Regions from separate parts of the Citrobacter werkmanii genome, predicted to be linked through region 1. Evidence: predicted binding sites of a transcription regulator. Region 1 holds the regulator's gene; the other holds the start of a gene.
The links. The regulator sigma-54, encoded in region 1, starts transcription at its own class of promoters, with help from an activator protein. The targets are predictions, from matches to a motif close to GTTGGCACANNTTTCGCTNT.
Positions count from the first base shown of each region.

Region 2: glnA (glutamate--ammonia ligase) is a predicted target of sigma-54. The motif match lies at 3,691-3,710, and genes of this name have one in related genera.

Region 1 is NZ_CP044101.1:4,551,391-4,567,457, forward strand. It holds gene ispB (octaprenyl diphosphate synthase) at 1-54, shown strand, start outside; gene sfsB (DNA-binding transcriptional regulator SfsB) at 278-562, shown strand; gene murA (UDP-N-acetylglucosamine 1-carboxyvinyltransferase) at 619-1,878, opposite strand; gene ibaG (BolA family iron metabolism protein IbaG) at 1,932-2,186, opposite strand; gene mlaB (lipid asymmetry maintenance protein MlaB) at 2,356-2,649, opposite strand; gene mlaC (phospholipid-binding protein MlaC) at 2,649-3,284, opposite strand; gene mlaD (outer membrane lipid asymmetry maintenance protein MlaD) at 3,303-3,860, opposite strand; gene mlaE (lipid asymmetry maintenance ABC transporter permease subunit MlaE) at 3,865-4,647, opposite strand; gene mlaF (phospholipid ABC transporter ATP-binding protein MlaF) at 4,655-5,467, opposite strand; gene FOB24_RS22420 (calcium/sodium antiporter) at 5,683-6,660, shown strand; gene kdsD (arabinose-5-phosphate isomerase KdsD) at 6,674-7,660, shown strand; gene kdsC (3-deoxy-manno-octulosonate-8-phosphatase KdsC) at 7,681-8,247, shown strand; gene lptC (LPS export ABC transporter periplasmic protein LptC) at 8,244-8,819, shown strand; gene lptA (lipopolysaccharide ABC transporter substrate-binding protein LptA) at 8,788-9,336, shown strand; gene lptB (LPS export ABC transporter ATP-binding protein) at 9,343-10,068, shown strand; gene rpoN (RNA polymerase factor sigma-54) at 10,115-11,548, shown strand; gene hpf (ribosome hibernation promoting factor) at 11,571-11,858, shown strand; gene ptsN (PTS IIA-like nitrogen regulatory protein PtsN) at 11,941-12,432, shown strand; gene rapZ (RNase adapter RapZ) at 12,478-13,332, shown strand; gene npr (PTS phosphocarrier protein NPr) at 13,329-13,601, shown strand; gene mtgA (monofunctional biosynthetic peptidoglycan transglycosylase) at 13,668-14,387, opposite strand; gene elbB (isoprenoid biosynthesis glyoxalase ElbB) at 14,384-15,037, opposite strand; gene arcB (aerobic respiration two-component sensor histidine kinase ArcB) at 15,267-16,067, opposite strand, start outside.
Region 2 is NZ_CP044101.1:316,001-332,067, reverse strand. It holds gene FOB24_RS02270 (MFS transporter) at 1-763, shown strand, start outside; gene ompL (porin OmpL) at 830-1,522, shown strand; gene typA (ribosome-dependent GTPase TypA) at 1,593-3,416, opposite strand; gene glnA (glutamate--ammonia ligase) at 3,797-5,206, shown strand; gene glnL (nitrogen regulation protein NR(II)) at 5,506-6,555, shown strand; gene glnG (nitrogen regulation protein NR(I)) at 6,567-7,976, shown strand; gene FOB24_RS02235 (YshB family small membrane protein) at 8,089-8,199, shown strand; gene hemN (oxygen-independent coproporphyrinogen III oxidase) at 8,289-9,662, opposite strand; gene yihI (Der GTPase-activating protein YihI) at 9,851-10,363, opposite strand; partial or broken gene FOB24_RS02220 (hypothetical protein) at 10,467-10,715, opposite strand; gene yihA (ribosome biogenesis GTP-binding protein YihA/YsxC) at 10,925-11,557, shown strand; gene FOB24_RS24680 (spot 42 RNA, inhibition of DNA synthesis) at 11,677-11,724, opposite strand; gene polA (DNA polymerase I) at 11,891-14,677, opposite strand; gene FOB24_RS02205 (acyltransferase) at 15,041-15,976, shown strand; gene dsbA (thiol:disulfide interchange protein DsbA) at 15,990-16,067, opposite strand, start outside.

The DNA of each region.
Region 1 (16,067 bases):
TGGCGAGAAGCGCTGATTGGTCTGGCGCATATCGCCGTACAGCGCGACCGCTAATTACCTTCCCCCAGTCACTCATCATCCCGTGCCTCGCACGGGATATTCTTATAAATTCCAATAAATCCTTTCAGCTTTCCGGATTATCAAGCCAGATATTGGCATAATCTGAATATACTCACACCTTACATGAACATTTTAGAACATTTATTCTCGGAGAGTTATAGTGTCGCCACAACCGATCGTGAAACCGTAAGTCATTAACCAAAGGAGAGATGAATTTATGGAAAGCAAGCTGATTGACTGGCATACGGCCGACATCATCGCCGGACTGCGCAAAAAAGGCACCTCAATGGCCGCTGAGTCACGTAAAAATGGCTTGAGTTCATCAACGCTGGCGAACGCGTTAACGCGGCCATGGCCGAAAGGAGAGTTGATTATTGCCCGGGCGCTGGGAACCGACCCTTGGGTGATCTGGCCGTCGCGCTACCACGATGCAAAAACGCATGAATTCATCGACAGAACACGGATGATGAGGGGACCGAGAGGGAAAAAGAATCCTGAATGAACATTAAGCAGTAACCCCCGGCCCAAAGACCAGGGGGTTACCAGAGGCGTTGACGATTACTCGCCTTTCACGCGCTCAATGTTTGCGCCCAGCGCACGCAGTTTATCTTCGATGCGCTCATAGCCGCGATCGATGTGATAAATACGGTCGACCACCGTCGTACCTTCAGCAATACAACCCGCCAACACCAGGCTTGCTGACGCACGCAGATCGGTCGCCATCACTTGCGCGCCGGAGAGCGTTTCCACACCGTGGCAAATCACAGTGTTGCTTTCGATTTCCGCGTGAGCGCCCATACGGCTCAGCTCAGGCACGTGCATGAAGCGGTTTTCAAACACGGTTTCCGTGATGAAGCCTGTTCCTTCTGCCACCAGATTCAGCAGCGTGAACTGGGCCTGCATATCAGTCGGGAACGCCGGGTGCGGCGCAGTGCGTACATTGACCGCCTTCGGACGCTTGCCGTGCATGTCGAGGCTTATCCAGTCGTCGCCGACTTCGATATCCGCCCCCGCATCACGCAGCTTCGCCAGGACGGCATCCAGCGTGTCAGGTTGCGCATTGCGGCAGATAATTTTGCCGCGAGAAATCGCTGCTGCAACCAGGAAAGTGCCGGTTTCAATACGGTCTGGCAGAACGCGATAAACACCACCGCCGAGACGTTCAACACCTTCGATGGTAATGCGATCGGTACCCTGGCCGCTGATCTTCGCACCCAGCGCAATCAGGAAATTAGCGGTATCGACGATCTCCGGCTCGCGTGCGGCGTTTTCAATGATGGTGGTGCCTTCAGCAAGTGTTGCCGCACACATAATAGTGACCGTCGCGCCGACGCTCACCTTATCCATAACGATATGCGCGCCTTTCAGACGGCCATCAACGGACGCCTTCACATAGCCTTCTTCCAGCTTGATCGTCGCGCCTAACTGCTCCAGACCGGTAATGTGCAGGTCAACCGGACGCGCGCCGATGGTGCAACCGCCCGGCAGTGAAACCTGCCCCTGGCCAAAGCGAGCAACCAACGGTCCGAGCGCCCAGATAGACGCACGCATGGTTTTCACCAGATCATACGGTGCACAGAAGACGTTAACGTCACGCGCATCAATGTGCACGGAACCATTACGCTCAACTTTCGCACCCAACTGGCTCAGTAGCTTCATGGAAGTGTCAACGTCCTTCAGTTTCGGGACGTTTTGGATCTCTACAGGTTCTTCCGCCAGCAGCGCCGCAAACAGGATCGGCAGTGCGGCGTTTTTAGCGCCTGAAATTGTGACTTCGCCCTGGAGCTTCGTTGGCCCCTGAACACGAAATTTATCCATTATTCTGTTCTCTGTTAAGAATTTATCTTCGCTACCGGCACATCACCCGTAGCTCAAAAACCATTAAGTTTGCGATCGCGCGCCCATTCCGCTGGGGTAAACGCTTTAATCGACAAAGCATGAATGCGGTTGTCCGCAATGTACTCCATCAACGGGCCATAGACTGATTGCTGCTTCTTGACCCGGCTCATGCCTTCAAACATCTCACCCACGGCAATAACCTGAAAGTGACTGCCGTCGCCAGAAACGTGGACTTCCTGGAGGGAGAGCGCATTCATCAGCACGCTCTGAATTTCATTATTTTCCATGGGCTCTTCATTCGTCAGATAGTGAAAACAGCCCAACATCTTAGAGCAAAGTGGCGCTGTCATAAATAAGCAAAAAGCCTCGCTGATAAATCAGACAAGGCTTTGATGGCAGATCCCTTATGATGGGGATGCTGGATGAAGGCACAAGGCCTTATCCAGCCTGAAAAAATTAACGCGGAAGGACATCGTCAGGCAGATTGTAAAGCTGCGCCAGCGTGTAAACTTTATCGTTAACACCAGCGAGCGAAACGCTGTTCCCCTGCTGCTTGCCCTGATCAATCAAGTGCAGCAGTAACGCCAGACCACCGGTATCCACACGGGAAACCTGGTTCAGGTCGATGCAGGTTACCCCTTGCATCGCCTCAACTCGCGCATCCCATAATGGATTTAACACGTCTTGATCCAGCTCTCCCGCCAGCATCAGCTTGTCACCTTCACGCTTCCAGGTGAGTGACTGGGTCATTATTTTTTCTCTTCCAGGGTAATTTTCTGCTGAGAAATAGATTTCAGTTGTGCTGTCAGGCCATCGATACCTTTGGTACGCAGCAGGTCGCTCCACTCATTCTGTTTGGTGGTGATCATGCTGACGCCTTCGGCGATCATGTCATACGCCTGCCAGTTACCGGTTTGCGAGTTTTTACGCCACTGGAAATCCAGACGAACCGGAGGACGGCCATTCGGATCGATAATGGTCACGCGGATAGGTACGATGGTCGCATCACCCAGCGGCTGCTCAGGGGCAATCTGATAGGTCTGACCGTGATACATTGCCAGCGCCTGACCGTAAGCCTGCTTCAGGTATTCACGAAAGGCGGCGAAATAGGCGTCACGTTGTGCCGGGGTCGCTTCTTTGTAGTAGCGGCCCAGGACCAGCGCACCGGCATATTTAACCTGTACGTATGGCAACAATTCCTGATCGACAACATCGCGCAGGTAATCCGGGTTTGCGCGGATTTTAGGTTGCTCGTTCTTCAGGCGGTCAAAGGTCTTCTGCGCCGCCTCATTCATCAACTTGTACGGGTTAGTCTGATCCGCCGCGGTTGCCGCGCTAAGGGGGGCAATGATCAGCATAGCCACCATCATCAATCGTTTAAACATACGTCGATTCTCCTGAGATTATTTCGTTGCGCCCGCAGGCGTAGTGGCTTCATTATTGCCTTCAGTTGCGGCTGGCGCATCGCCAGAATTCTTATTGTCATCACCTTTACTGTTGCTGTTGTAAAGGAACTGACCAATCATGTCTTCCAGCACCATTGCGGATTTCGTGTCCTGAATCGTACCGCCATCTTTGAGGATAGACGTTCCCAGCTCAGGATCTTCAAAACCGACGTTCAATGCCAGATACTGCTCTCCCAGCAGGCCGGAAGTACGGATGCTCAGGGAGCTGGTGTCAGGAATATGGTTAAAACGCGATTCGATTTCCAGGGTCACGCGCGGCAGGTACGTTTTCGGATCCAGCGAGATATCCGATACGCGTCCAACCACCACCCCGCCAATCCGCACCGGAGAGCGTTCTTTCAGGCCGCCAATATTATCAAAAGTCGCATAAATCGTGTAAGTCGGCTCAGTACGCATTGAGGTAACATTCGCTGCCTTCAGGCAGACAAACAGCGCAGCCAGCAGCGCAATCAGCAGAAATAACCCGACCCAAATTTCATTTTTTTTCGTTTGCATGAACTCAATTCCCAAACATCAGTGCGGTGAGCACAAAATCCAGCCCCAAAACGGCGAGAGAGGCGTGCACAACGGTGCGTGTCGTTGCCCGGCTAATGCCGGCTGAGGTCGGGATCGCATCATAACCATTGAACAATGCAATCCAGGTGACCGTTATGGCGAACACCACGCTCTTAATCAGACAGTTGACCAGATCCAGACGCCAGTCGACGGCATTTTGCATCGCCGACCAGAAAAAGCCTGCATCAATACCTTTCCAGCTAACGCCAACCAGCGAACCGCCCCAGATCCCCACCGCGACAAAAATAACCGTCAACAGCGGCAATGAAATGACACCGGCCCAAAAACGCGGAGAGATCACCCGACGCAGCGGATCGACGGCCATCATTTCCAGACTGGAGAGTTGCTCGGTCGCCCGCATCAGGCCAATCTCTGCGGTTAAGGCCGATCCGGCGCGCCCGGCAAACAGTAGCGCCGCAACAACCGGCCCCAGCTCACGTAACAATGACAGCGCCACCAGCATGCCAAGGCTGGTTTCCGCACTGTAGGTCGTCAGAACCAGGTATCCCTGCAACCCCAGCACCATACCGATGAACACACCAGAAACAATAATGATCAGCATCGATAAGACACCGACATTATAGAGCTGGCGTATCAGCAGCGGCGCATGTTTGCGAAACTCCGGCTTGCCGACAACCGCATTGAACAACATTAATCCGGCTCGCCCGAACGTCCTGAGGGTTTTAATCCCTCGATGTCCGAGTGATGCCAGCGCATTTAACAACATGGGTGGCTTAACTCCCTGTTTTGAGTAAATCGATGTGGTAGTCGCCCGCCGGATAACGGAACGGAACCGGCCCATCAGCAATACCGTCAAGGAACTGACGTACGCGCGGGTCGGCGTTTTCTTGCAGAGCCTGAGCACTACCGTAGGCCACTATTTTTTTGTCCGCCATAATATAGGCGTAATCTGCAATACTCAGCACCTCAGGCACATCATGGGACACCACCACGCAGGTGACGCCCAGCGCACTGTTCAGTTCTGAAATCAGTTTCACCAGCACACCCATGGTAATGGGATCCTGGCCGACGAACGGTTCGTCAAACATAATGAGGTCAGGCTCCAGCGCGATGGCGCGTGCTAACGCGGCACGCCGTGCCATCCCACCGGATAATTCAGAAGGCATTAACTTTGCCGCGCCCCGCAGACCAACAGCTTCAAGCTTCATCATCACCGTGCTTTTCAGCAACGCTGCAGGCAACGTCGTATGCTCGCGTAGCGGATACGCGACGTTGTCAAACACGTTCATGTCGGTAAACAGCGCGCCGGACTGAAACAACATACTCATGCGTTTACGCACGGTAAATAAACGCGAACGGGACATGGCCGGAACGTTCTCGCCGTCGAACAGGATCTCGCCCTTATCCGGGGGTATCTGTCCGCCAATCAGACGCAATAGCGTCGTTTTGCCGATGCCTGATGGCCCCATGATCGCCGTCACCTTACCACGCGGCACCGTCAGGGAAATATTATCAAAGATGCAGCGATCGCCTCGGGAAAAGCTGACATCGCGCATATCGACTAGATTCGCCACAGACTGACCCATTGATTCATCCTTTACTATTGCCTCGTTGATCGAAGAGTTTGGCGCTCAATTTAGCCCTGAACCCAACATATTTACAGATTATTGCCTGTCCTGGTTAGCGAAAGCTGGCATTTGTTTTACTTTTTAGCCGCATAAAGTCAAAATTAAGACTTCGTTACGGCTTCCAGAAGATCCTTCAAGTGGACCGGCGAGTATACCTGAAGAAAGGACTTTAGATGCTTTTAGCGACGGCGCTGTTAATAATTGGTTTACTTCTGGTGGTCTACGGTGCCGACCGTCTGGTATTTGCCGCATCCATTTTATGTCGAAATTTCGGTATCCCCCCCATTATTATTGGGATGACCGTTGTCAGCGTAGGGACGTCGTTACCCGAGATCATTGTCTCTGTGGCGGCATCAATAAATGGGCAACTCGATCTGGCCGTGGGTACCGCTATCGGCTCTAACATTACCAACATTCTGCTTATTTTAGGTCTGTCGGCGCTGATTCATCCTTTTACCGTGCATTCTGATGTTCTGCGCCGTGAATTACCGCTAATGTTGCTGGTGAGTATTTTAGCCGCATCCGTGTTGTATGACGGCCAGTTGAGTCGTAGTGACGGTTTCTTTCTCCTGCTTCTGGCCGTGCTATGGCTGCTATTCATTGTTAAAATCGCCCGTCTGGCTGAGCGACAAGGCAATGACACGCTGACCCGGGAGCAGATAGCGGAACTTCCACGCGAAGGCGGATTGCCGGTCGCATTTTTGTGGTTGGGCGTTGCGTTGATTATTATGCCAATGGCAACACGGATGGTGGTGGATAACGCCACCGTACTGGCGAACTATTTCGCCATGAGCGAACTCACCATCGGGCTGACGGTAGTCGCTATTGGTACCAGTTTGCCAGAGCTGGCAACGGCCATTGCGGGTCTGCGTAAAGGCGAAAACGATATTGCCGTTGGCAACATCATCGGCGCGAACATTTTTAATATTGTTATCGTCCTCGGGTTACCGGCGCTAATTACGCCGGGTGAAGTCAATCCGATGGCCTTCACCCGTGACTATAGCGTCATGCTGCTGGTGAGCGTGATTTTTGCACTACTCTGCTGGCGACGTCCGCGCCAGATTGGTCGCGGCGCGGGTGCGCTGCTGACCGGCGGTTTTATCATATGGCTGGCGATGCTGTATTGGTTATCGCCACTTCTCGTTGGATAACTGGAAACGCATTATGTCGCACTTAGAGTTGCAACCGGGTTTTGACTTTCAGCAAGCAGGCAAGGAAGTCCTGGCAATTGAACGTGAAGGCCTGGCGGAGCTTGATCAGTACATTAATCAAAACTTTACCCTCGCCTGTGAAAAAATATTCAGTTGCCCGGGCAAAGTCGTGGTGATGGGGATGGGGAAATCCGGACATATTGGGCGGAAGATGGCGGCCACTTTTGCCAGCACCGGCACCCCCTCATTTTTCGTGCATCCGGGCGAAGCCGCGCATGGCGATTTAGGCATGGTCTCGCCGCAGGATGTGGTGATCGCCATCTCTAACTCCGGCGAATCCAATGAGATAGCAGCGTTAATCCCGGTATTAAAACGTCTTCATGTCCCGCTTATCTGCATGACCGGCCGTCCGGAAAGCAGCATGGCGCGTGCGGCAGATGTGCATCTGTGTGTTAAAGTGCCCAAGGAAGCTTGCCCGTTAGGCCTGGCGCCGACCAGCAGCACCACCGCAACGCTGGTGATGGGCGATGCCCTTGCCGTGGCGTTATTAAAAGCACGCGGCTTCACCGCGGAAGATTTTGCGTTATCGCATCCGGGTGGCGCACTGGGCCGTAAGCTTTTGCTGCGTGTTAACGATATTATGCATACGGGTGATGAGATTCCGCATGTTAATAAAAGCGCCAGCCTGCGTGACGCCTTACTTGAGATCACACGTAAAAATCTCGGCATGACCGTCATTTGCGATGATGCAATGAAGATTGACGGTATTTTCACGGATGGCGATTTACGTCGCGTCTTTGATATGGGCGTAGATGTACGCCAGTTAGGCATTGCCGATGTGATGACCCCTGGAGGCATTCGCGTGCGTCCGGGCATTCTTGCCGTTGATGCCCTGAACTTAATGCAGTCCCGCCATATCACTTCGGTAATGGTTGCTGATGGCGACCAGTTACTCGGTGTGTTACATATGCATGATCTGCTGCGTGCAGGTGTAGTGTAAGAAACTCAAGGATAAAGAAAATGAGTAAAGCAGGTGCGTCGCTTGCGACCTGTTATGGACCCGTCAACGCTGACGTTATCACCCGGGCTGAGAACATCCGTTTGCTGATCCTGGATGTGGATGGCGTATTGTCTGATGGTCTGATTTATATGGGCAACAACGGTGAAGAGCTGAAGGCTTTTAACGTCCGCGATGGCTACGGAATTCGCTGTGCGCTCACTTCCGGTATTGAGGTTGCTATTATTACCGGACGAAAGGCTAAACTTGTAGAAGATCGCTGTGCCACATTGGGGATCACGCATCTGTATCAGGGGCAGTCAGACAAACTGATCGCCTTTGACGATCTGCTTGGAAAACTGGCGATCGCGCCGGAAAATGTGGCCTATGTTGGCGATGACCTGATCGACTGGCCAGTGATGGCAAAAGTGGGATTAAGCGTAGCGGTGGCGGATGCCCATCCATTGCTGATTCCACGCGCCGACTACGTCACCCGTATCGATGGGGGACGCGGCGCTGTACGTGAAGTCTGCGATTTATTACTCCTGGCGCAGGGCAAACTGGACGAGGCCAAAGGGCAATCGATATGAGCAAAACCAGACGTTGGGTTATCATTCTACTGTCGCTGGCTGTCCTTGTGATGATTGGTATTAACCTGGCAGACAAAGACGAGGCCACTCAGGTCGCCGTCAATAACAACGAGCCAACCTATAAAAGCGAACATACCGATACCGTCGTGTATAGTCCGGAAGGCGCGCTGAGCTATCACTTGATCGCCCAACACGTTGAATATTATTCGGAGCAAGCGGTTTCGTGGTTTACTCAACCGGTATTAACCACGTTTGATAAAGATAAAGTACCGACCTGGTCAATCAAAGCCGATAAAGCCAAATTGACCAACGATCGAATGCTGTATCTGTACGGCCATGTTGAAGTTAACGCCCTGGTGCCTGACTCTCAACTACGCAGAATTACGACCGATAACGCACAGATTAACCTGGTGACTCAAGACGTCACTTCTGATGATCTTGTCACGTTATATGGCACAACATTTAACTCCAGCGGACTGAAGATGCGCGGCAACTTACGCAACAAGAACGCCGAGCTGATTGAAAAGGTTAGAACCTCATATGAAATCCAAAATAAACAAACTCAGCCTTAATCTTGTGCTTGCCAGTTCACTTCTGGCCGCCAGCATTCCGGCATTTGCCGTCACCGGCGATACCGAGCAGCCGATTCATATCGAGTCGGACCAGCAGTCCCTGGATATGCAGGGCAACGTGGTGACGTTTACTGGTAACGTGATTGTGACTCAGGGCACCATCAAAATTAATGCCGATAAAGTCGTTGTGACCCGCCCGGGCGGTGAAGACGGTAAAGAAGTGATTGATGGTTACGGTGAGCCCGCCACCTTTTACCAGATGCAGGACAACGGTAAGCCAGTGAAAGGCCGCGCCTCACACATGCACTATGAACTGGCGAAAGACTTCGTCGTGCTCACCGGTAAGGCTTACCTGGAACAGCTCGATAGCAACATCACGGGTGATAAGATCACCTATCTGGTAAAAGAGCAGAAAATGCAGGCCTTCAGCGATAAAGGCAAACGCGTCACCACCGTTCTGGTTCCGTCGCAGTTGCAGGACAAAAACAAGGCTCCGGCAGAGAAAAAAGGTAACTGATTCGTTATGGCAACATTAACTGCAAAGAACCTTGCAAAGGCCTATAAGGGCCGCCGTGTGGTGGAAGATGTCAGTCTGACCGTCAACTCCGGGGAGATCGTCGGTCTGCTTGGTCCTAACGGTGCGGGCAAGACAACGACATTTTACATGGTGGTCGGCATTGTCCCGCGCGATGCGGGCAACATTATCATCGATGACGAAGATATCAGTCTGCTGCCACTGCATGCGCGCGCGCGTCGCGGCATCGGCTACCTACCGCAGGAAGCGTCTATTTTCCGTCGCCTGAGCGTGTTTGATAACCTGATGGCGGTACTGCAAATTCGTGACGATCTCACTAGTGAGCAGCGGGAAGATCGCGCCAATGAGCTGATGGAAGAATTCCATATCGAACATCTGCGTGACAGCATGGGCCAATCGCTCTCCGGTGGTGAACGACGCCGTGTGGAAATCGCCCGCGCGCTGGCCGCGAATCCGAAATTTATCCTGCTTGATGAACCGTTTGCCGGTGTTGACCCGATTTCCGTTATCGATATCAAACGGATCATCGAACACCTGCGCGACAGCGGGCTTGGGGTGTTGATTACCGACCATAACGTCCGCGAAACGCTGGCAGTTTGTGAGCGCGCCTATATCGTGAGCCAGGGACACCTGATCGCCCACGGCACGCCGACAGAAATACTGCAGGATGAGCACGTTAAGCGCGTATACCTTGGGGAAGACTTCAGACTCTGATAGGGTAGAAGACTTCACGTCACCGCAGGAGAAAACCACTCTGAACATGAAGCAAGGTTTGCAACTCAGGCTTAGCCAACAACTGGCGATGACGCCTCAGCTACAACAGGCTATCCGTCTGTTGCAGTTGTCCACGCTGGAACTTCAGCAAGAACTTCAGCAAGCGCTGGAAAGTAACCCACTGCTCGAGCAAACCGATCTTCACGACGAAATTGATACCCAGGAAAAACAGGACAGCGAATCCCTCGATACCGCAGATGCGCTCGAACAAAAAGAGATGCCAGAGGAATTGCCGCTTGACGCCAGTTGGGATGAAATCTACACCGCCGGTACGCCTTCAGGCACCAGCGGAGATTACATTGACGACGAACTGCCTGTTTATCAGGGGGAGACCACGCAATCGCTGCAGGATTACCTGATGTGGCAAGTGGAGCTGACCCCGTTCTCGGATACCGATCGCGCCATTGCGACATCAATTGTTGATGCGGTTGACGAAACCGGTTATCTCACCGTGACCCTGGACGATATTCTCGAAAGCATGGGCGATGACGACGTCGGTATGGATGAAATCGAAGCCGTGCTTAAACGCGTTCAGCGCTTTGATCCCGTTGGCGTGGCAGCCAAAGATCTGCGTGACTGCTTACTGATCCAACTTTCGCAATTTGATAAGTCCACACCATGGCTGGAAGAAGCGCGCCTGATCATCAGCGATCACCTCGATCTGTTAGCCAACCATGACTTTCGCTCGCTGATGCGCGTAACCCGACTGAAAGAAGACGTGCTGAAAGAAGCCGTCAACCTCATCCAGTCGCTCGATCCCCGCCCAGGACAGTCGATCCAAACCGGCGAGCCGGAATACGTCATCCCGGATGTGCTGGTGCGTAAGCATAACGATCGTTGGGTGGTCGAACTCAACGGCGACAGCATTCCACGCTTGCAGATTAACCAGCACTACGCCGCGATGTGCAATAGCGCGCGCAACGATGCCGACAGCCAGTTTATTCGTAGCAATTTGCAGGATGCGAAGTGGCTGATTAAAAGTCTGGAAAGCCGCAATGATACGCTGCTGCGCGTCAGTCGCTGTATCGTTGAACAGCAGCAGGCCTTCTTTGAGCAAGGCGAAGAATTTATGAAACCGATGGTGCTGGCGGATATCGCCCAGGCCGTCGAGATGCACGAATCGACCATTTCCCGAGTGACCACGCAAAAGTATTTGCACAGTCCGCGCGGCATATTTGAACTGAAGTATTTCTTTTCCAGTCACGTTAACACTGAAGGCGGGGGCGAAGCCTCATCCACAGCGATCCGCGCACTGGTGAAGAAATTAATTGCTGCGGAGAACCCCGCGAAACCGCTGAGTGACAGCAAGTTAACCTCTATGCTGTCGGATCAGGGTATCATGGTGGCGCGCCGCACCGTTGCGAAGTACCGAGAGTCTTTATCCATTCCGCCGTCTAACCAGCGCAAACAACTGGTGTGACCCAACCGATAAGGAAGACACTATGCAGCTCAACATCACTGGAAACAACGTCGAAATCACGGAAGCTCTGCGCGAGTTTGTTAATACCAAATTCGCCAAGCTTGAACAATATTTCGACCGGATTAATCAGGTCTATATTGTGTTGAAAGTGGAGAAGGTTACACATATCTCGGATGCAACACTGCATGTAAACGGTGGTGAAATTCATGCCAGCGCGGAAGGTCAGGATATGTACGCCGCCATTGACGGTTTAATTGATAAACTGGCTCGGCAGTTAACAAAACATAAAGATAAACTGAAACAGCACTAACTTTCCGGGCAGTTAGCGGGTGCAGGACGGCCTGTTGTGCAGCACAACGGGCCATTTGTACAGTTAGCGCTTAGGTGAAATTATGACAAATAACGATACGACTCTACAACTGAGCAATGTTCTTAACCAGGAATGTACGCGCGCGGCCGTTCACTGCCAAAGCAAGAAACGCGCACTGGAAATCATCAGTGAACTGGCGGCAAAACAGCTCAGCTTGCCCTCTCAGGTGGTATTTGAAGCCATTCTGACGCGTGAAAAAATGGGCAGTACCGGCATCGGTAATGGTATTGCCATCCCGCACGGCAAGCTGGAAGAAGACACGATGCGCGCGGTTGGCGTGTTTGTGCAACTCGAAACCCCCATCGCCTTCGACGCCATTGATAATCAACCCGTCGATCTGCTTTTCGCCCTGCTGGTCCCGGCAGACCAAACCAAGACGCATTTGCATACATTATCGCTGGTCGCCAAACGTCTGGCAGATAAAGCCATCTGCCGTCGCCTGCGCGCCGCACAGAGTGACCAGGAGTTGTATCAAATCATCACGGACACCGAAGGTGGACAGGATGAAGCATAACAACCCAATGGCATCCTTTTTTGTCGTTGTGAGGAGAAACAGTACATGGTACTGATGATCGTCAGCGGTCGTTCAGGGTCAGGCAAATCCGTTGCCCTGCGTGCGCTGGAAGATATGGGTTTTTACTGCGTGGATAACCTTCCCGTAGTGCTGTTGCCCGATCTGGCTCGTACACTGGCCGATCGCCAGATTTCTGCGGCCGTCAGCATTGATGTGCGTAACATGCCGGAATCCCCGGAGATTTTCGAGCAGGCAATGAACAATCTGCCTGAAGGCTTCTCACCGCAGTTGCTGTTCCTTGATGCCGACCGTAACACGCTGATTCGCCGCTACAGCGACACGCGTCGTTTACACCCCCTCTCCAGCAAAAACTTGTCGCTGGAAAGCGCTATCGATAAAGAAAGCGATTTGCTGGAGCCGCTGCGTTCCCGCGCAGACCTGATTGTTGATACCTCCGAAATGTCCGTACACGAACTGGCGGAAATGCTGCGTACCCGACTGCTGGGCAAACGTGAACGTGAATTGACGATGGTATTCGAATCCTTTGGTTTCAAACACGGTATCCCGATTGACGCGGACTACGTCTTTGACGTGCGCTTCCTGCCCAACCCACACTGGGATCCGAAGCTGCGCCCGATGACCGGTCTTGACCGCCCTGTCGCCGCCTTCCTCGACAGGCACACAGAAGTACACAATTTTATCTACCAGACCCGCAGCTATCTTGAGCTATGGTTACCCATGCTGGAGACCAACAACCGCAGCTACCTCACTGTAGCCATCGGCTGTACCGGCGGGAAACACCGTTCGGTGTATATTGCAGAGCAGTTGGCAGACTACTTCCGCTCACGCGGTAAAAACGTGCAGTCACGCCATCGTACGCTGGAAAAACGTAAATCATGACCGTGAAGCAAACCGTTGAAATCACTAATAAGCTGGGCATGCATGCCCGGCCAGCAATGAAACTTTTTGAATTGATGCAGGGTTTCGAAGCAGAAGTTTTGCTGCGTAATGATGAAGGAACGGAAGCCGAGGCAAACAGCGTTATCGCGCTGCTGATGCTGGATTCTGCGAAGGGGCGGCAGATAGAAGTTGAAGCCACAGGCCCGCAGGAAGTTGAAGCTCTGGCCGCGGTGGTTGCCCTGTTTAATTCAGGGTTTGACGAAGATTAATCGAGTACACAGAACGTAGCCAGTAGGCCGGATAAGGCGTTTACGCCGCATTCGGCAATAACTCCGCTAATACAGCTTATTTTCCCGCATAAACGACTCACCGCCTAACTGGCGCATTTGGCGCATAATCCACGCCTGACGGCTACGCACATAACCCGAAGGCGCATTCGCTTTAAAACGTAAAGGATTAGGTAGGACCGCCGCCAGCAAGGCCGCTTCAGACATACTTAAGCGACTGGCAGGTTTATGAAAATACCGCTGCGCCGCCGCCTCCACGCCAAAAATGCCGTCGCCAAACTCCGCAACGTTCAGATAGACGGTCAGAATACGTTTCTTGCTCCAGACCGTTTCCATCCCCAGCGTGAGCCCGGCTTCAAGGCCCTTACGCACCCAGCTACGTCCATCCCACAGAAAGAGGTTTTTTGCCGTCTGTTGCGATAACGTTGACGCCCCGCGAATACGGTTTTCATTACGTTCATTATGCGCCAGCGCTTTCTCGATGGCAGAGACATCGAATCCCCAATGGTCAGGGAACTTCTGGTCCTCGGCGGCAATCACCGCCAGCCCCATCCACGGTGAGATCTCATCCATACTCACCCAGTCCGAGTGCGCCACATACCCGAAATCACCGGATAACCATGCGCCCAGTTGCCGCTCGACCATCACCGCCGAAAACGGCACCGGCATCACGCTGAAAAGGGCGATGCCCCCGCCCCAGAATACGGCGAGGACGATAACCGCCCGTAGAAAGATACGCCGCAGAAAAGCGGTAACGCCTGTTCTCATTCAACCAACACCAGCACACGCGAGACCAGTTTATCGATGCCACTCGCGGCCTGAGCGATATCCTGCGCCAGCATATAGGCGGGCGTGGTGACAATTTTGTTGTCTTCATCAACGACAATGTCATCAACCGGACAAGGCACATGTTCAGCGCCCATCTCCTCCAGTACCTCTGCCGTATCGATATCCGTGCCAATGGTCAGACGCAGCGGAAAATCAAAAATTTTGGGTAACATGGCGGGCGCAATACACATAAATCCCAACGGTTTCCCCATCTGATGCATGGCAACTGCCAGCGCGGCTAAATCACTGTCAACCCGGCATTCGCTGCCCTGGCTGGCAAAATTACTCAGATTTTTGGCGGCGCCAAACCCACCTGGCACGATCAACGCATCCAGTTCCGTTGAAACCGCCTGAGCAAGCGGGCGAATCTCGCCGCGTGTGAGACGAGCGGCTTCAATCAGGACATTGCGTGTTTCCGGCATCGGCTCGCCGGTCAGATGATTAATCACATCAGCTTGTTGTTTATCCGGTGCGAAGCAGACGGCCTGCGCGCCATTGCGGGCAATGGCCAGCAGCGTGAGTACGGTTTCATGGATCTCTGCACCGTCATACACACCGCATCCGCTGAGCACGACTCCCACTTTTTTCATCGTGATACTCCTTTCTCAACTGGCTGAAACATATTAGTTATTATGATTTAAATGCTACGCTTCACACATTTAACTGATTCATGTAACAAATTATTTAAGATTTGCTATCTTAACTGCGTGCGGCCTGAAAAATAGGGCTGTGCCTTTGTAAACAATGACAATAAGTTACGGCGCAGCCACGATTTCCCTGGTGTTGGCGCAGTATTCGCGCACCCCGGTCAAGCCGGGGTCATTTTTTTTCCACACTCGCCACCCAGGCTTTTAGTACCGCCACGTCGTGCTGCCACTCCTGCTTCATCTCTTCAATCCATTCAGCAACGTTATCTTCCCAGGCTGGAAGATCTGGCGACTGGATTTGCTGACCTAACTGTTGCAGATGGCGCAGCCCCACCGAACCTGCCGCACCTTTAATTTTATGACCTTCCTCAACCACGCCTTTTTTATCACGTGCAGTCAGATTGGATTCCAGCACGCTCAAATATCCCGGCATCATCTTCTCAAACACCGCCAGCCCGTCGGTAATTAACTTCGGTCCCACCAGCTCGAGGTATTGTTCCAACATAGGAATATCTAACAGCGCTTGCGATTTACTGCTCTCTTCAGATGTCACAGTGCTCTCCTCTTTGTTTCGGGTATCCCAGTATTTTTTGATCATGGCGGTTAAAGCCGGGACTGACAGCGGCTTACTCAGCACGTCGTCCATTCCCGCATCCAGATACTCTTTTTTATCTTTCAGAACGTTGGCGGTAAGGGCCACCAGCGGCGGCAGATCTTCACGCGCGTATTTTTGCGTAAGCTCGCGGGAGATATCCAGCCCGGTCATATCCGGTAGCTGAATATCCAGCAATACCAGGTCATATTCACCCGGCGTGAACATTTCCAGCGCGGCTTTCCCGGTCATGGCGACATCCACGCTATTACCCAGTTTTTCCAGCACTGAGCGCGCGACAATGACGTTCAGTTCAATGTCTTCCACCAGCAGGACATTCAGGGCGGGCAGCGGCATGTCATCGTCTTCAAAAGCGTCTTC
Region 2 (16,067 bases), 700 kb from region 1:
TCACCATAAGCCCAGCATTCTCAAATCATTCTGTGCCATTTTCCGTAATCCCCCGCTGCTGGTGCTGTGTGTCGCCAACCTGTGTACACTGGCCGCATTCAACATCAAACTGGCAATCCAGGTGTATTACACCCAGTACGTGCTCAATGATATTCATCTGCTGTCGTGGATGGGTTTTTTCAGCATGGGATGCATTCTGGTCGGCGTGTTGCTGGTTCCCGCGACCGTGAAACGCTTCGGTAAAAAGCAGGTTTATCTCGGCGGTTTGGCATTATGGGCTGTCGGTGATGTTTTGAACTTTTTCTGGGGCAGTACGTCATTTTTGTTCGTAACATTCTCCTGTATGGCCTTCTTCGGGACAGCATTCGTCAACAGCCTGAACTGGGCGTTGGTTCCGGATACGGTCGATTATGGCGAATGGAAAACGGGGATCCGCGCGGAAGGTTCGGTGTATACGGGTTATACCTTTTCTCGCAAAATTTCCGCTGCGCTCGCGGGCTTCCTGCCAGGCATCATGCTGACGCAAATCGGTTATATTCCCAACATAACCCAGAGCGATGCCACCCTGCTTGGCCTGCGTCAGCTTATTTTTCTGTGGCCTTGCGGGCTGGCTATTATCGCTGCATTCACGATGGGTTTATTTTATAAACTCAATGAAACGCGTTTTGCTTTTATTATTGAGGAAATCAGCCAACGGAAGAAAAACAACACTCAAGCGGATCCTGTTACCACTAAAAATAATACCTCTGCTGTAAACGTATAAAAATAATTGCCGCTTATTCCATCTTAATGGATGGCGGCCTCCCTACGCTTAAAAAATGGATTTATTATGAAAAAGTTAACAACAATAATTCTCTTATCCTCTGTTATGTCTACTTCTGTTTTTGCAGGCGCCTATGTCGAGAACCGCGAGGCATATAATCTGGCATCCGATCAGATAGAAGTGATGATGCGCGTTGGCTATAACTCCGATATGGGCGCAGGTATCATGCTCACCAACACCTACACCATGCAACGCAAGGATGAGTTAAAACACGGCTATAACGAAATAGAAGGTTGGTATCCTTTATTTAAACCAACGGATAAATTAACTATCCAGCCCGGTGGGTTGATCAATGATAAGAGTACGGGTTCCGGTGGCGCTGCCTACCTGGATGTTAATTATAAATTTACCCCGTGGTTTAATCTTACCGTGCGTAATCGTTATAACCATAATAACTACAGTTCAACCGACCTAAACGGTGATCAGGATAATAACGATACCTATGAAATAGGTAACTACTGGAATTTTACTATCACCGATAAGTTTTCCTATACCTTTGAGCCGCACTATTTTATACGAGTTAATGACTTCAACAGCAGTAACGGAAAAGATCATCACTGGGAAATTACAAATACCTTTAAGTATCGTATCAATGAACACTGGCTACCCTATCTGGAGTTACGCTGGTTAGATCGCAATGTGGAACCTTATCATCGCGAGCAAAATCAGATTCGTATTGGGGCAAAGTATTTCTTCTGATACTCCCGAGATAATAAAAAGCCGCTGATAACCAGCGGCTTTTTTATGCTTACCTGAGAAAGAGCGTTAATTACTCTTCTTTCGCGCCACGCATTGCACGGCGACGATCGTTTTCAGTCAGGTGACGCTTACGGATACGGATAGAGGTTGGAGTCACTTCTACCAGTTCGTCGTCATCGATGAATTCCAGAGCCTGCTCCAGAGTCATCTTAACCGGCGGAACCAGAACCGTTGCTTCGTCAGTACCGGACGCACGCATGTTGGTCAGTTTCTTACCGGTCAGGCAGTTTACGGTCAGGTCGTTAGAGCGGCTGTGAATACCGATGATCTGGCCTTCGTAAACTTCAGCACCGTGACCCAGGAACAGCTTACCGCGGTCCTGCAGGCTGAACAGTGCGAACGCAACTGCTTTACCCTGGCCGTTGGAGATCAGTACGCCGTTCTGACGCTGACCCACATCACCCGCACGAACGTCGTCGTAGTGGCTGAAGGTGGAATACAGCAGACCGGTACCGGAGGTCATGGTCATGAATTCTGAACGGAAGCCGATCAGACCACGGCTTGGGATCACGTAGTCAAGACGTACGCGGCCTTTGCCATCTGGATTCATGTTTTTCAGATCGCCTTTACGCTCACCCAGAGCCTGCATCACAGAACCCTGATGCTGCTCTTCAACGTCCAGCGTTACGTTTTCGAACGGCTCTTGTTTACGGCCATCGATTTCGCGGAAGATAACTTTCGGACGGGAAACCGCCATTTCGAAACCTTCACGACGCATGTTTTCGATCAGAACAGACAGGTGCAACTCACCACGACCGGACACACGGAACGCATCCGCATCTTCAGTTTCTTCAACGCGCAGCGCAACGTTGTGCACCAGCTCTTTGTTCAGGCGGTCAAGGATCTGACGAGAGGTAACATATTTACCTTCTTTACCACAGAACGGAGAGGTGTTTACGCAGAAGAACATGGTTACGGTCGGTTCATCAACGGACAGAGCCGGCAGCGCTTCGACATTCTGCGGGTCGCAGATGGTGTCGGAGATGTTCAGTTCGCCCAGACCGGTGATCGCGATGATATCGCCTGCTTCGGCAATATCACTCTCGATACGTTCCAGACCCAGGTGGGTCAGAACTTTACCGACTTTACCGTTGCGGGTTTTGCCTTCGCTATCAATGATAGTGATCTGCTGGTTCGGTTTAACTTTACCGCGTTTGATGCGGCCGATACCGATAACGCCAACGTAGTTGTTGTAGTCCAACTGAGAGATTTGCATCTGCAGCGGGCCGTCAAGGTCTACGTTCGGAGCCGGTACGCGATCAACGATGGTCTGATACAGCGGGGTCATGTCTTCCGCCATATCTTCGTGATCCAGACCTGCGATACCGTTCAGCGCGGAAGCGTAAACGATCGGGAAGTCCAGTTGTTCGTCGGTAGCGTCGAGGTTAACGAACAGGTCGAATACCTGATCAACAACCCAGTCAGGGCGCGCGCCAGGACGGTCAACTTTGTTGATAACAACAATTGGCTTCAGGCCATGGGCAAAGGCTTTTTTGGTCACGAAGCGCGTCTGCGGCATCGGACCATCCATTGCATCCACCACCAGCAGCACGGAGTCGACCATGGACATTACACGTTCAACTTCACCACCGAAGTCGGCGTGCCCCGGGGTGTCAACGATGTTGATACGGTAGTCATTCCATTTGATAGCGGTGTTTTTAGCGAGGATGGTAATCCCACGCTCTTTCTCCAAATCGTTGGAGTCCATCACGCGCTCTTGGGTTTCAGCACGTGCATCGAACGTACCGGATTGTTGGAGCAGCTTGTCTACCAGGGTCGTTTTACCATGGTCTACGTGCGCGATGATGGCGATGTTACGCAAATTTTCGATCACAACTTTGCCTCAGGCATTTTAGAAATAGCGCGTTATTGTACACGGATTAATCGCAGTACAAAACAGGATCACAAACATCCTCCGCAAACAAGTATTGCAGAGTTTCTTTGTGATCACATTCACGGAGCGTTAAAAGGGGTAATCTGGGGTGCGTTGCACCAATATGGTGCTTAATGTTCACATTAAAGCACTATAATGGTGCAATACATCCTTCATGGTGCAGCCCCTTTGCACGATAGTGCGCATGATAACGCCTTTTAGGGGCAATTTAAAAGTTGGCACAGATTTCGCTTTATCTTTTTTACGGCGACACGGCCAATTTTTTGCAGAATTGAAGACTTCGTTACCACGACGACCATGACCAATCCGGGAGAGTAAGTATGTCCGCTGAACACGTTTTGACGATGCTGAACGAACACGAAGTGAAGTTTGTTGATTTGCGCTTCACTGATACTAAAGGTAAAGAACAGCACGTCACTATTCCTGCTCATCAGGTAAATGCCGAATTCTTTGAAGAAGGCAAAATGTTTGACGGCTCCTCAATCGGTGGCTGGAAAGGCATTAACGAATCAGACATGGTTCTGATGCCAGATGCGTCTACTGCACTCATTGACCCGTTCTATGAAGAGTCCACCCTGATCATCCGTTGTGATATCCTGGAACCCGGTACGCTGCAGGGCTACGACCGCGACCCGCGCTCCATCGCTAAACGCGCTGAAGAGTACCTGCGTTCTACCGGCATCGCAGACACCGTTCTGTTCGGGCCAGAGCCAGAGTTCTTCCTGTTTGACGACATCCGTTTCGGCGCGTCCATTTCCGGTTCCCACGTGGCTATCGATGATATCGAGGGCGCATGGAACTCCTCCACCAAATACGAAGGTGGTAACAAAGGTCACCGTCCGGGCGTGAAAGGCGGTTACTTCCCGGTTCCTCCGGTAGATTCTTCTCAGGACATCCGTTCTACCATGTGTCTGATCATGGAAGAAATGGGCCTGGTCGTTGAAGCGCATCACCACGAAGTAGCGACTGCTGGTCAGAACGAAATCGCGACCCGCTTCAACACCATGACCAAAAAAGCGGACGAAATTCAGATCTACAAATATGTGGTTCACAACGTCGCTCACCGTTTCGGTAAAACTGCGACCTTTATGCCAAAACCAATGTTTGGCGATAACGGTTCCGGCATGCACTGCCACATGTCCCTGTCCAAGAACGGCGTAAACCTGTTCTCCGGTGACAAATATGCGGGTCTGTCTGAGCAGGCGCTGTACTACATCGGCGGCGTTATCAAACACGCTAAAGCGATCAACGCCCTGGCGAACCCGACCACCAACTCCTACAAGCGTCTGGTCCCGGGTTACGAAGCGCCGGTAATGCTGGCTTACTCTGCCCGTAACCGTTCTGCTTCTATCCGTATTCCGGTAGTGGCTTCTCCGAAAGCGCGTCGTATCGAAGTGCGCTTCCCGGACCCGGCTGCTAACCCGTACCTGTGCTTCGCCGCGCTGCTGATGGCGGGTCTTGACGGTATTAAGAACAAGATCCATCCGGGTGAAGCGATGGACAAAAACCTGTACGACCTGCCGCCTGAAGAAGCGAAGGAGATCCCACAGGTTGCAGGTTCTCTGGAAGAAGCACTGAAAGAACTGGATCTGGACCGCGAGTTCCTGACTGCAGGCGGCGTGTTCACCAATGAAGCGATCGATGCGTACATTGCGCTGCGTCGTGAAGAAGATGACCGTGTGCGCATGACGCCGCACCCGGTAGAGTTTGAGCTGTACTACAGCGTTTAATTTAACTTTTACACTCTCACATAAAAACGTGCAGAGGGTGTAATAACCAATGGATTTCTTGCTACTGCAAGACGGCAATTGAGTGAATCCCCGGGAGCTTACATAAGTAAGTGACTGGGGTGAGCAAAAGCAGCCAACACAGCTGTAGGGAGAAAGACGAAGGTTTTAGTTGCCGTGGAACTTTTAGCCCATCTCTGGATGGGCTTTTTTCTCCACTAACAACCTGCTTTCTCGCGCTTTTTATCCATAAAAAGCTATAATGCACTAAAATGGTGCAACACTTTTCAGGAGACTGCTGAATGGCAACCGGCACGCTGCCCGATGCTGGGCAGATCCTCAATTCTTTAATCAATAGCATCTTACTCGTCGACGATGAGCTGTCGATACATTACGCCAACCCGGCGGCGCAACAACTGCTCGCCCAAAGCTCCCGCAAACTGTTTGGTACACCGCTGCCCGATCTGTTGAGTTATTTTTCGTTAAACATCGGACTGATGCGTGAGAGCCTGGAAGCTGGTCAGGGCTTTACGGATAACGAAGTGACGCTGGTGATAGACAGCCACTCGCATATTCTCTCTGTGACCGCCCAGAGGCTGCCTGATGGGCTTATCCTGCTGGAGATGGCGCCAATGGATAACCAGCGCCGTCTGAGTCAGGAACAGCTCCAGCATGCCCAACAAATTGCCGCCCGGGATCTGGTACGCGGTCTGGCGCATGAAATTAAAAACCCGTTGGGCGGTTTACGCGGCGCGGCGCAGCTTCTCAGTAAAGCGCTCCCGGACCCGGCGCTGACCGAATATACCAAAGTTATTATTGAGCAGGCCGACCGCCTGCGTAATCTGGTCGACCGTCTGTTAGGACCGCAACAACCGGGCATGCATATCACGGAAAGTATTCACAAAGTGGCGGAGCGTGTGGTGGCGCTGGTTTCGATGGAAGTGCCAGAAAACGTTACGCTAATTCGTGATTACGATCCGAGCCTGCCTGAGTTATTGCACGACCCGGACCAAATAGAACAGGTTCTGCTGAATATCGTGCGCAATGCCCTGCAAGCGTTAGGGCCGGAAGGCGGCGAGATCGTACTGCGTACCCGCACTGCGTTTCAGCTCACGCTGCACGGCGTGCGTTACCGTCTGGCGGCGCGGATCGATGTTGAGGATAACGGCCCGGGTATTCCCCCTCATTTGCAGGACACGCTGTTCTACCCAATGGTCAGCGGTCGCGAGGGCGGTACCGGCCTTGGGTTATCCATCGCCCGTAATTTAATTGATCAGCATTCCGGCAAAATTGAATTTACCAGTTGGCCGGGTCATACCGAGTTCTCGGTTTACCTGCCTATCAGGAAATAAAGGTGACGTTTATGCAACGAGGAATAGTCTGGGTCGTTGATGACGATAGTTCCATCCGTTGGGTGCTAGAACGTGCGCTCGCAGGAGCTGGTCTGAGCTGTACCGCATTTGAAAGCGGTAAAGAGGTACTGGATGCACTGGCCAGCAAAACACCGGACGTACTGTTGTCAGACATTCGCATGCCGGGTATGGATGGTCTGACCCTGTTAAAACAGATCAAACAGCGTCATCCGATGCTTCCGGTCATCATAATGACGGCGCATTCCGATCTGGATGCCGCCGTCAGCGCCTACCAGCAAGGGGCGTTTGATTATCTGCCCAAACCTTTTGATATTGACGAAGCTGTGGCGCTGGTCGAACGCGCCATCAGTCATTATCAGGAACAGCAGCAGCCGCGTAATGTACAAATCCACGGTCCAACGACCGACATCATTGGCGAAGCGCCGGCGATGCAGGATGTTTTTCGCATTATTGGCCGGCTTTCACGTTCTTCAATCAGCGTATTGATTAATGGAGAGTCCGGCACCGGTAAAGAGCTGGTCGCTCATGCCCTACACCGCCACAGCCCACGCGTCAAAGCGCCGTTTATCGCGCTGAACATGGCGGCTATCCCGAAAGATTTGATCGAGTCTGAACTGTTCGGTCATGAGAAAGGGGCGTTTACCGGGGCAAATACCATTCGTCAGGGGCGTTTTGAGCAGGCTGACGGTGGTACGCTGTTCCTCGACGAAATCGGCGATATGCCGCTGGACGTGCAAACGCGTTTATTGCGCGTATTAGCCGATGGACAGTTCTACCGTGTGGGTGGTTATGCGCCGGTGAAAGTGGATGTACGCATCATCGCCGCCACGCATCAGAATCTGGAACTGCGCGTACAGGAAGGCAAATTCCGTGAGGATTTATTCCACCGTCTGAATGTCATTCGCGTTCATTTGCCCCCGCTGCGTGAACGTCGGGAAGACATCCCTCGCCTGGCACGTCATTTCCTGCAGGAAGCGGCCCGCGAGCTGGGGGTGGAAGCCAAGCAATTACATCCCGAAACCGAGGCAGCGCTTACGCGTCTGGCCTGGCCGGGCAACGTACGCCAGCTTGAAAACACCTGCCGCTGGTTAACCGTCATGGCTGCCGGACAGGAAGTATTGATTCAGGACTTGCCGACCGAGCTTTTTGAAACCAGCGTGCCAGACGCGCCGTCCCCTATGCAGCCGGACAGTTGGGCAACGCTGTTAGCGCAGTGGGCAGACCGGGCATTACGTTCCGGTCATCAAAACTTGCTTTCTGAAGCTCAACCAGAGATGGAGCGCACGCTGTTGACCACCGCGCTGCGTCATACCCAGGGGCATAAACAGGAAGCAGCGCGTTTGCTCGGCTGGGGCCGTAATACCTTGACGCGTAAGTTAAAAGAACTCGGAATGGAGTGACGATCGGTCGCTGTGTAAAGATTGATAATTGAGCGCAAATTGCTGCTATTTTGCGCTTTACTGTTCCGATGAGTTAAGTATGATCGTGCCCGGCTAACGGGGGGAAGTCATCATGCTGGAATCAATGATTAATCTGCTGTCGAGCGGTGCGGTCGAAAGCCATACGCCACAAACTGCGGTTGCCGCAGTGCTGTGCGCGGCGCTGGTTGGACTGTTCAGCTGACAATGTGCCGGATGGCGCTAACGCTTATCCGGCCTACAGGTTGTCGCAACGTGTAGGCCCGGTAAGCGCAGCGCCATCGGGCAACACGGCTAAATGACGCGTGAGAACTGCTGCATCCGCGCTTTCTGGCGCAGATAGGCATCAAAGCACATGCAAATATTCCGAATCAGCAGGCGGCCCTTAGGCGTAACCTGAATCCCCTTCTCATTCACATCCACCAGCCCATCCTTCGCCAGCGGCGCCAGCAGTTTCAGGTCTTCGGCAAAATAGTCAGCAAAATTCAGATCCCATTGCTGTTCCACGGCGGCATAGTCGAGGCGGAAGTTGCAGATCAGCAGCTTAATCACATCCCGACGAATACAGTCATCGCGGGTCAGCGCAATTCCACGCCATAACGCGTTCCCCTGCTCGTCTACCTGCTGATAATAGCGCTTCAGCTCTTTTTGGTTCTGCGCGTAGTTGTCGCCAATCATACTGATGGCCGATACGCCCATCCCCAAAAGATCGGTATCCCCCTGGGTGGTATACCCCTGGAAATTACGATGCAGCACACCTTTGCGTTGAGCAACCGCCAGTTCGTCATCCGGGCGAGCAAAGTGATCCATGCCAATGAACTGATAACCGGTTTCGGTCAGTGACGAGATAGTCTCCTGCAGGATATCCAGCTTCTGTTGCGCGCTGGGCAGATCGGCATCTTTGATTTTGCGCTGAGCAGCAAACAGCGTTGGCAAATGCGCGTAGTTAAAAACGCTCAATCGGTCTGGATTTAGCTCAGCCACACGTTTCAGGGTAAAGGCGAAGCTCTCCGGCGTCTGCTTTGGCAGGCCATAAATCAGATCGATGTTCGTCGAGGTAAAGCCAATCTCCCGCGCATGATTCAGCAGCGCAAAGATAAATTCTTCATCCTGCTCACGGTTAACCAGACGCTGAACTTCTTTATTGAAATCCTGTACGCCCATGCTCAGGCGATTAAAACCTTCAGCACGTAAGTGATCGAGTACATCCAGCTCAATTTCACGTGGATCAACTTCGATCGAGATTTCCGCGTCCGCATTAAAGTTGAAGTTGCCACGCAGCAACGACATCAAACGGCTGATTTGCGCTTTATTCAGGTACGTTGGCGTGCCGCCGCCCCAGTGCAGTTGGCTGACATGGCGTCCGGCAAACAGCGGTGCGCGATGAATGATCTCTTGTTCTAACACATCGAGGTATTGATCGGCTTTATGCTGCTGACGCGTCACAACCTTGTTGCAGCCGCAGAAGTAACACAGTTTATGGCAGAACGGGATGTGAACGTACAACGAGAGCGGACGCTCAGGGTAACGCGCCACAGCGTTTAAAAACGCCTCGGCGCCGTAGTCTTCAGAAAACTCCAGCGCGGTTGGGTACGAGGTATATCGTGGCCCGGAATAGTTATATTTCTGGATCAGGGCCAGGTCCCAGTCTATTAGCTGCTCTGACATGCTCACTCCTTCCGATGGCGTCTCTGGCGGGTACGGCGTACCGGCTTAACCCCTGTGCGAGTAATAAGCCGGTTGCGCAGCCACTTCTGTCGCCGCGACAACCGCTGTAGTTTAACGAATAACCACACCAGATAACATATAACCGGAAGGGTTATAAGCAGGACGGGAAGACCCACGGTGTAAAACCGTTAATTGCCGCCTTTCAGCAGGCGCATCATGTCTTCCTGTTTTTCTTCTTCTTCCTCGTCTTCCTCATCATCGTAAGAGAGACCCAGCTTTTGCATCAGCTCATCAATGCGATCCAGCTTGGCATCAACCCAGGTCTGATCTTCCGCACTCAGGGTTTCTCCTGCTTCGAGACGTTCCAACAGCGCATCCAGGCGCTCATCCGTTTCCAGTAAATCCAACTCAGCCTGTGGTGAAAGCATAGGTTTCTCACTCTTCGGTTTGTGCTGTTTGGTGACTTTTTCGGTCACGCCCAATGGAATGGGGGTTTTACTGCCAATACGAGGATCTTGTTGCTTATTTTGCTTTCCGCCACCAGATGCGCCATCGCTTCCGGACGCACGGCTACCCGCCGCATGGCCACGGTGTTTTTTCTGGCGCTTACGGTCGCGAGCTTCCTGGTTAATTTCTTCGCGTGTTTTACGACGCGCTTTTGCAGGACCTTTACCGCGTGGTGTAGAAGTTGGTTTCATCATGATTCGTCTTTGGCTGTTTTTATTCAGTATATATTTGCGCCGGAATCTAGCAGAAATAAAGAAAAAAGGCGACAGAGTAATCTGTCGCCTTTTTTCCTGACTCTCAACCCTTACGGGCTCTACTATCCCTGTTGGCTATCAACACACCCTGTTTTTCCCTTAGCCTGAAACATTCCGTGTTGTTTCCATTTCCTTTTACTAACGTCTCCGGACGTTTGTCTTCCTGACAATCCTGTGTCTTCGCCTCCTGGCGCTCCTGACCCTCATCCTGAGTCGTCTATCCTGTCAGCTTCCTCGCTATGGGCACTACTTTACCGTTTTGGCTTAAACGTACAAGTAACCAAGGTAACAATTTCGGATTTTAAGAATACTGCCTAACCGTAACCCTATGATTTATTTAGGCCATATCATTTTTTACCCTGTCATCTCGTATAGATACTATCGGCAATGTCTCACAAAGTGAGTGGTTTTTACTTACACTGGCTACGCGTCGAAAAACCAGCCTTTTGCTGGTGTTCAGGTATAATCGCTGCAAAGCCTTGATTGATGGAGAGGACCGCTTTGACTAACTTGAATTATCAACAGACGCATTTTGTGATGAGTGCGCCTGATATTCGCCACTTACCTTCCGATACCGGAATCGAAGTGGCTTTTGCTGGCCGTTCCAACGCAGGCAAATCCAGTGCGCTAAATACCCTGACTAATCAAAAGAGTCTGGCGCGTACATCTAAAACACCGGGCCGTACTCAGCTCATCAACCTGTTTGAAGTCATTGACGGCAAACGTCTGGTTGATCTGCCGGGGTACGGTTACGCCGAAGTGCCGGAAGAGATGAAGCGCAAATGGCAGCGCGCACTGGCGGAATATCTGGAAAAACGTCAGAGCCTGCAAGGCCTGGTCGTGTTAATGGATATTCGTCACCCGCTTAAAGATCTGGACCAGCAGATGATCCTATGGGCGGTAGAGAGCAACGTTCAGGTTCTGGTGCTGCTGACCAAAGCAGACAAGCTGGCCAGCGGCGCGCGCAAAGCTCAACTGAATATGGTACGTGAAGCCGTGCTGGCATTTAATGGCGATGTGCAGGTAGAAGCCTTTTCATCACTGAAAAAAATGGGCGTAGACAAACTGCGTCAGAAGCTGGATAGCTGGTTTAGTGAACTGGCACCGGTTGAAGAGATTCAGGACGGGGAATAATCTCCCGCTATGCCGGATGGCGTCGCTGCGCGTCTTATCCGGCCTACGGCGTGAGCGAAACTTTTCTTGCGCACAATAAAAAACGCCCCAGTCATTACTGACTGGGGCGGCTAAAATATTCAGCCAAATCCGATTACGTGAAGTAAAAGGTCTGAAAGATAGAACATCTTACCTCTGTACCCTACGAGAATAACTTTACTCTTTTTTGAGCAGCTCAGAAAGCACTTTTTGTAATTTTTTTTCATTCCTTACATAGGGAATTCTAATGGACATCACAAAAAGTTCTATCTTATGTTGCTTAGTTACGAAAAAAGGCCGTTATTCAGTCACCCCTTAGTGCGCCTGATCCCAGTTTTCACCACTACCGACTTCCACTAATAGCGGCACGTCAATCTGGGTCTCGTTTTCCATCAGTTGATGGATCTTTTTCGACACACTTTCCAGGTCATCTTTGTGCACTTCAAACACCAGTTCATCGTGAACCTGCATGATCATGCGCACGCGCGGTTGCTCGGTTTGCAGCCATCCGTCTACGGCTATCATGGCTCGCTTAATAATGTCTGCGGCAGTACCTTGCATCGGGGCGTTGATAGCGGCACGTTCAGCACCCGCGCGACGAGCGCCATTACTGGATTTAATATCCGGCAAATAGAGGCGACGACCTTCCAGCGTTTCAACGTAACCCTGCTCTTTTGCCTGTGCACGCGTGCGTTCCATATATTCCAGCACGCCAGGATAGCGTTCGAAGTAGAGATCCATGTACTTCTGTGCTTCCTTGCGCGGAATATTTAACTGGCGAGCAAGACCAAAGGCGCTCATCCCGTAGATCAGACCGAAGTTGATAGCTTTCGCGCTGCGGCGTTGTTCGTTAGTTACTGAATCCAGCGGTAAGCCAAAGACTTCAGCGGCCGTTGCGCGGTGAATATCTTTCCCTTCGGCAAATGCGGTAAGCAAGCCTTTATCACGCGAGAGGTGCGCCATGATACGCAGTTCAATCTGCGAGTAGTCCGCGGAAACAATCACGTAGTCTTCCGGCGCAATAAACGCCTGGCGAATACGACGACCTTCGTCATTACGTACCGGGATGTTTTGCAGGTTCGGATCCGTTGAAGACAAGCGCCCGGTCGCGGTAACCGCCTGATGATAGGAGGTATGTACGCGCCCGGTTTTCTTGTTAATCATCAACGGAAGCTTGTCCGTATAGGTCGACTTCAGTTTTGCTAACCCGCGATATTCCAGGATCACTTTCGGCAATGGGTAATCCAACGCAAGCTCTTCCAGTACCTCTTCCGACGTTGATGGTGCGCCGCCAGGCGTTTTCTTCAGCGGCTTAATGCCCTGCTTTTCAAACAGGATGGTTTGCAGTTGCTTGGTGGAAGAGAGGTTAAACGCTTCGCCGGCAATCTCGTGCGCTTTTTGCTCCAGCTCGTTCAAACGCAGCGTCAGCTCTTCTGAATGCTTGTGCAGAACAGCCGGATCGATTTTCACACCGTTGCGCTCAACGCGAGACAAAACCGGCACCAGCGGCATATCAATATTTTCAAAGACGTTCAGCGGCCCTTTATGCTGCTGCAATTCTGGCCACATCTTCAGATGCAGCTGTAGCGTAACGTCGGCGTCTTCCGCAGCGTAACGACCGGCCTCTTCCAGCGCTATCTGGTTAAAGGTCAGCTGGTTTTTGCCTTTTCCGGCGATCTCTTCAAAGGTGATAGTTTTATGTTTCAGCCAGCGGTCCGACAGGCTGTCCATATCGTGTCTACCGGCAACGCTGTTAAGAATGTAGGACTCGAGCATGGTGTCAAAGGTGATGCCGCGCAGCTCGATGCCATAATTCGCCAGGATACCGCGATCGTACTTCAGGTTTTGCCCGACTTTGTGCGCGTTCTCATCTTCCAGCAGCGGCTTTAGCAGCGCCAGCGCACGGTCGCGCGCGATCTGATCGGGGGCGTCCAGGTAGTCATGGGCAACAGGAACATACGCCGCCACGCCCGGTTCAATGGCAAAAGACAGTCCAACCAGATTCGCGGAGATATTGTCCAGGCTATCAGTTTCTGTATCAAAGGCGAAGACGGGCGCTTTTTTCAGCTTCGCGATCCACTCTTCCAGCGTCGCTTCATCCAGAATCGTCACGTAATTATCGTAGGAAAGAGCCGTCGCAGGTTCTTCCGGCGTAGCCTCGACGACGATTGTTTCCTGCGGTTTAGCCGCTGGCTTCGTTCCTTTCGCCTGTAGCCATTTACCGGATTCTACGTCTGCAACCCAACGCTTAAATTCGTACTGTTTAAACAGGCCAAGCAGTTCATCTGTTGCGGGCTGCTTCACTTCCAGTTGCTCGCAGGTTAACTCCAGCTCAACATCTGTTTTAATGGTCGCTAATTGATAAGAGAGGTACGCCACCTCTTTATTTTGCTCAAGTTTGCCCGCCATGGTTTTCGCACCACGGAAAGTCAGCCCCGCAATTTTGTCAGATTCGGCATAAAGGGTATCCAGCCCCCCCAAGCCCTGGAGCAGAGCCTGAGCCGTTTTTTCACCCACGCCAGGTACGCCAGGAATGTTATCGGAGGAGTCGCCCATCAGCGCGAGGAAATCAATGATCAGCTCAGGTGGCACACCGTACTTATTCACCACTTCATCCGGGCCAAGGATAGTATTGGTCATGGTGTTGATCAGGGTGATGTTCGGTGTCACCAGCTGAGCCATGTCTTTATCACCGGTACTGATCAGCACCGGACGACCAACCTTTTCCGCTTCACGCGCCAGCGTACCGATAACATCATCCGCTTCCACGCCTGAAACAGCCAGTAATGGCAACCCCATTGCTTTTACCATCGCATGTAGTGGTTCAATCTGCGCGCGCAGATCGTCAGGCATTGGCGGGCGGTGTGACTTGTAATGCTCGAATAATTCATCACGGAAGGTTTTACCCTTAGCGTCAAATACCACAGCAGCATGGGTCGGCTGATATTGTAGAATCAAGCTACGCAGCATGTTGAGAACACCGTACATCGCACCAGTAGGTTCTCCTGCGCTGTTAGTCAGCGGCGGAAACGCGTGATATGCGCGATAAAGGTAAGATGAGCCATCTACAAGGATAAGTGGGTTTTCTGGGATCTGAACCATAATGTCCGTGCCTGTTTATCAGATTATGGGTAAAGGATGCCACAGACGGGATGAAAACATGAGTTTTTCGCCGTTTTTGTCGAAAAACTTTTGCAGTTCTTCTGCTTTGATCGCAAATCAAACTGTGGATAACTTTGTGAATAAATAATTTTCAGCGCTTTAAATATAGCAAGTTAATTATTGAACAATTACATTTTTTCATATATTTCAGTTAATTAAAGAAACTTACAGCATTTTATCCCATTTTTATCGCTTGTCTCCTGATGTGGATAGATATTCCTTTTTTTTCTATTCAGGGAAGATCCATCATTTGGTTCGTTTTCTGATAAAATTAGCCCCTTGCGCCTCTTTAGCGCACTGTCTATGGCTAACCTTTTGAATAATTTAATTATGACAAGAATACTCGCTGCGATAACGCTGTTGCTGAGTATCGTATTGACCATATTGGTCACGATTTTTTGTTCTGTGCCGATCATCCTTGCCGGGGTTGTAAAACTCCTTTTGCCTGTTCCTGTCGTCTGGCGCAAGGTTTCCATCTTCTGTAATTTCATGATGTATTGCTGGTGTGAAGGTCTGGCGCTACTTCTGCACCTCAATCCACGATTGAAGTGGGACGTCGAAGGGCTGGAAGGTCTTAGCAAAAAAAACTGGTATCTGCTCATTTGTAATCACTACAGCTGGGCCGATATCGTTGTGCTTTGCGTTTTGTTCCGTAAGCACATCCCGATGAATAAATATTTTCTCAAGCAACAGCTGGCCTGGGTGCCGTTTATTGGTCTGGCCTGCTGGGCGCTGGATATGCCGTTTATGAAACGTTATTCACGCGGCTATCTGCTCCGTCACCCGGAACGGCGCGGTAAAGATGTGGAAACAACGCGTCGTTCCTGCGAGAAGTTTCGCGTACACCCGACAACTATCGTGAATTTTGTCGAAGGTTCACGCTTTACTAACGAGAAACGTGAGCAAACCCGCTCCCCCTATCAAAACCTGCTCCCACCTAAGGCGGCCGGTATCGCTATGGCATTGAATGTACTGGGGTCGCAGTTTGATAAGTTGCTGAACGTCACGTTGTGCTACCCGGAAAATAGCCGCCGCCCTTTCTACGATATGCTGAGCGGCAAATTAACGCGTATTGTCGTGCGGGTGAACCTGGAGCAAATTCAAGAAGAGTTGCACGGTGATTACGTGAACGATAAAGGTTTCAAGCGTCGGTTTCAGCTATGGTTGAATACGCTCTGGAGCGAGAAAGACGCGCAAATAGATGCGATTAAAGCCACAAACAAAAAAGCCGGTCAATGACCGGCTTTCGCTTTTACTTCTGACTAACCAGGAATTTCACGGTATCCGCATACTGCTGTACAAAGATATCCATGCTGCTGGTATCCATGCC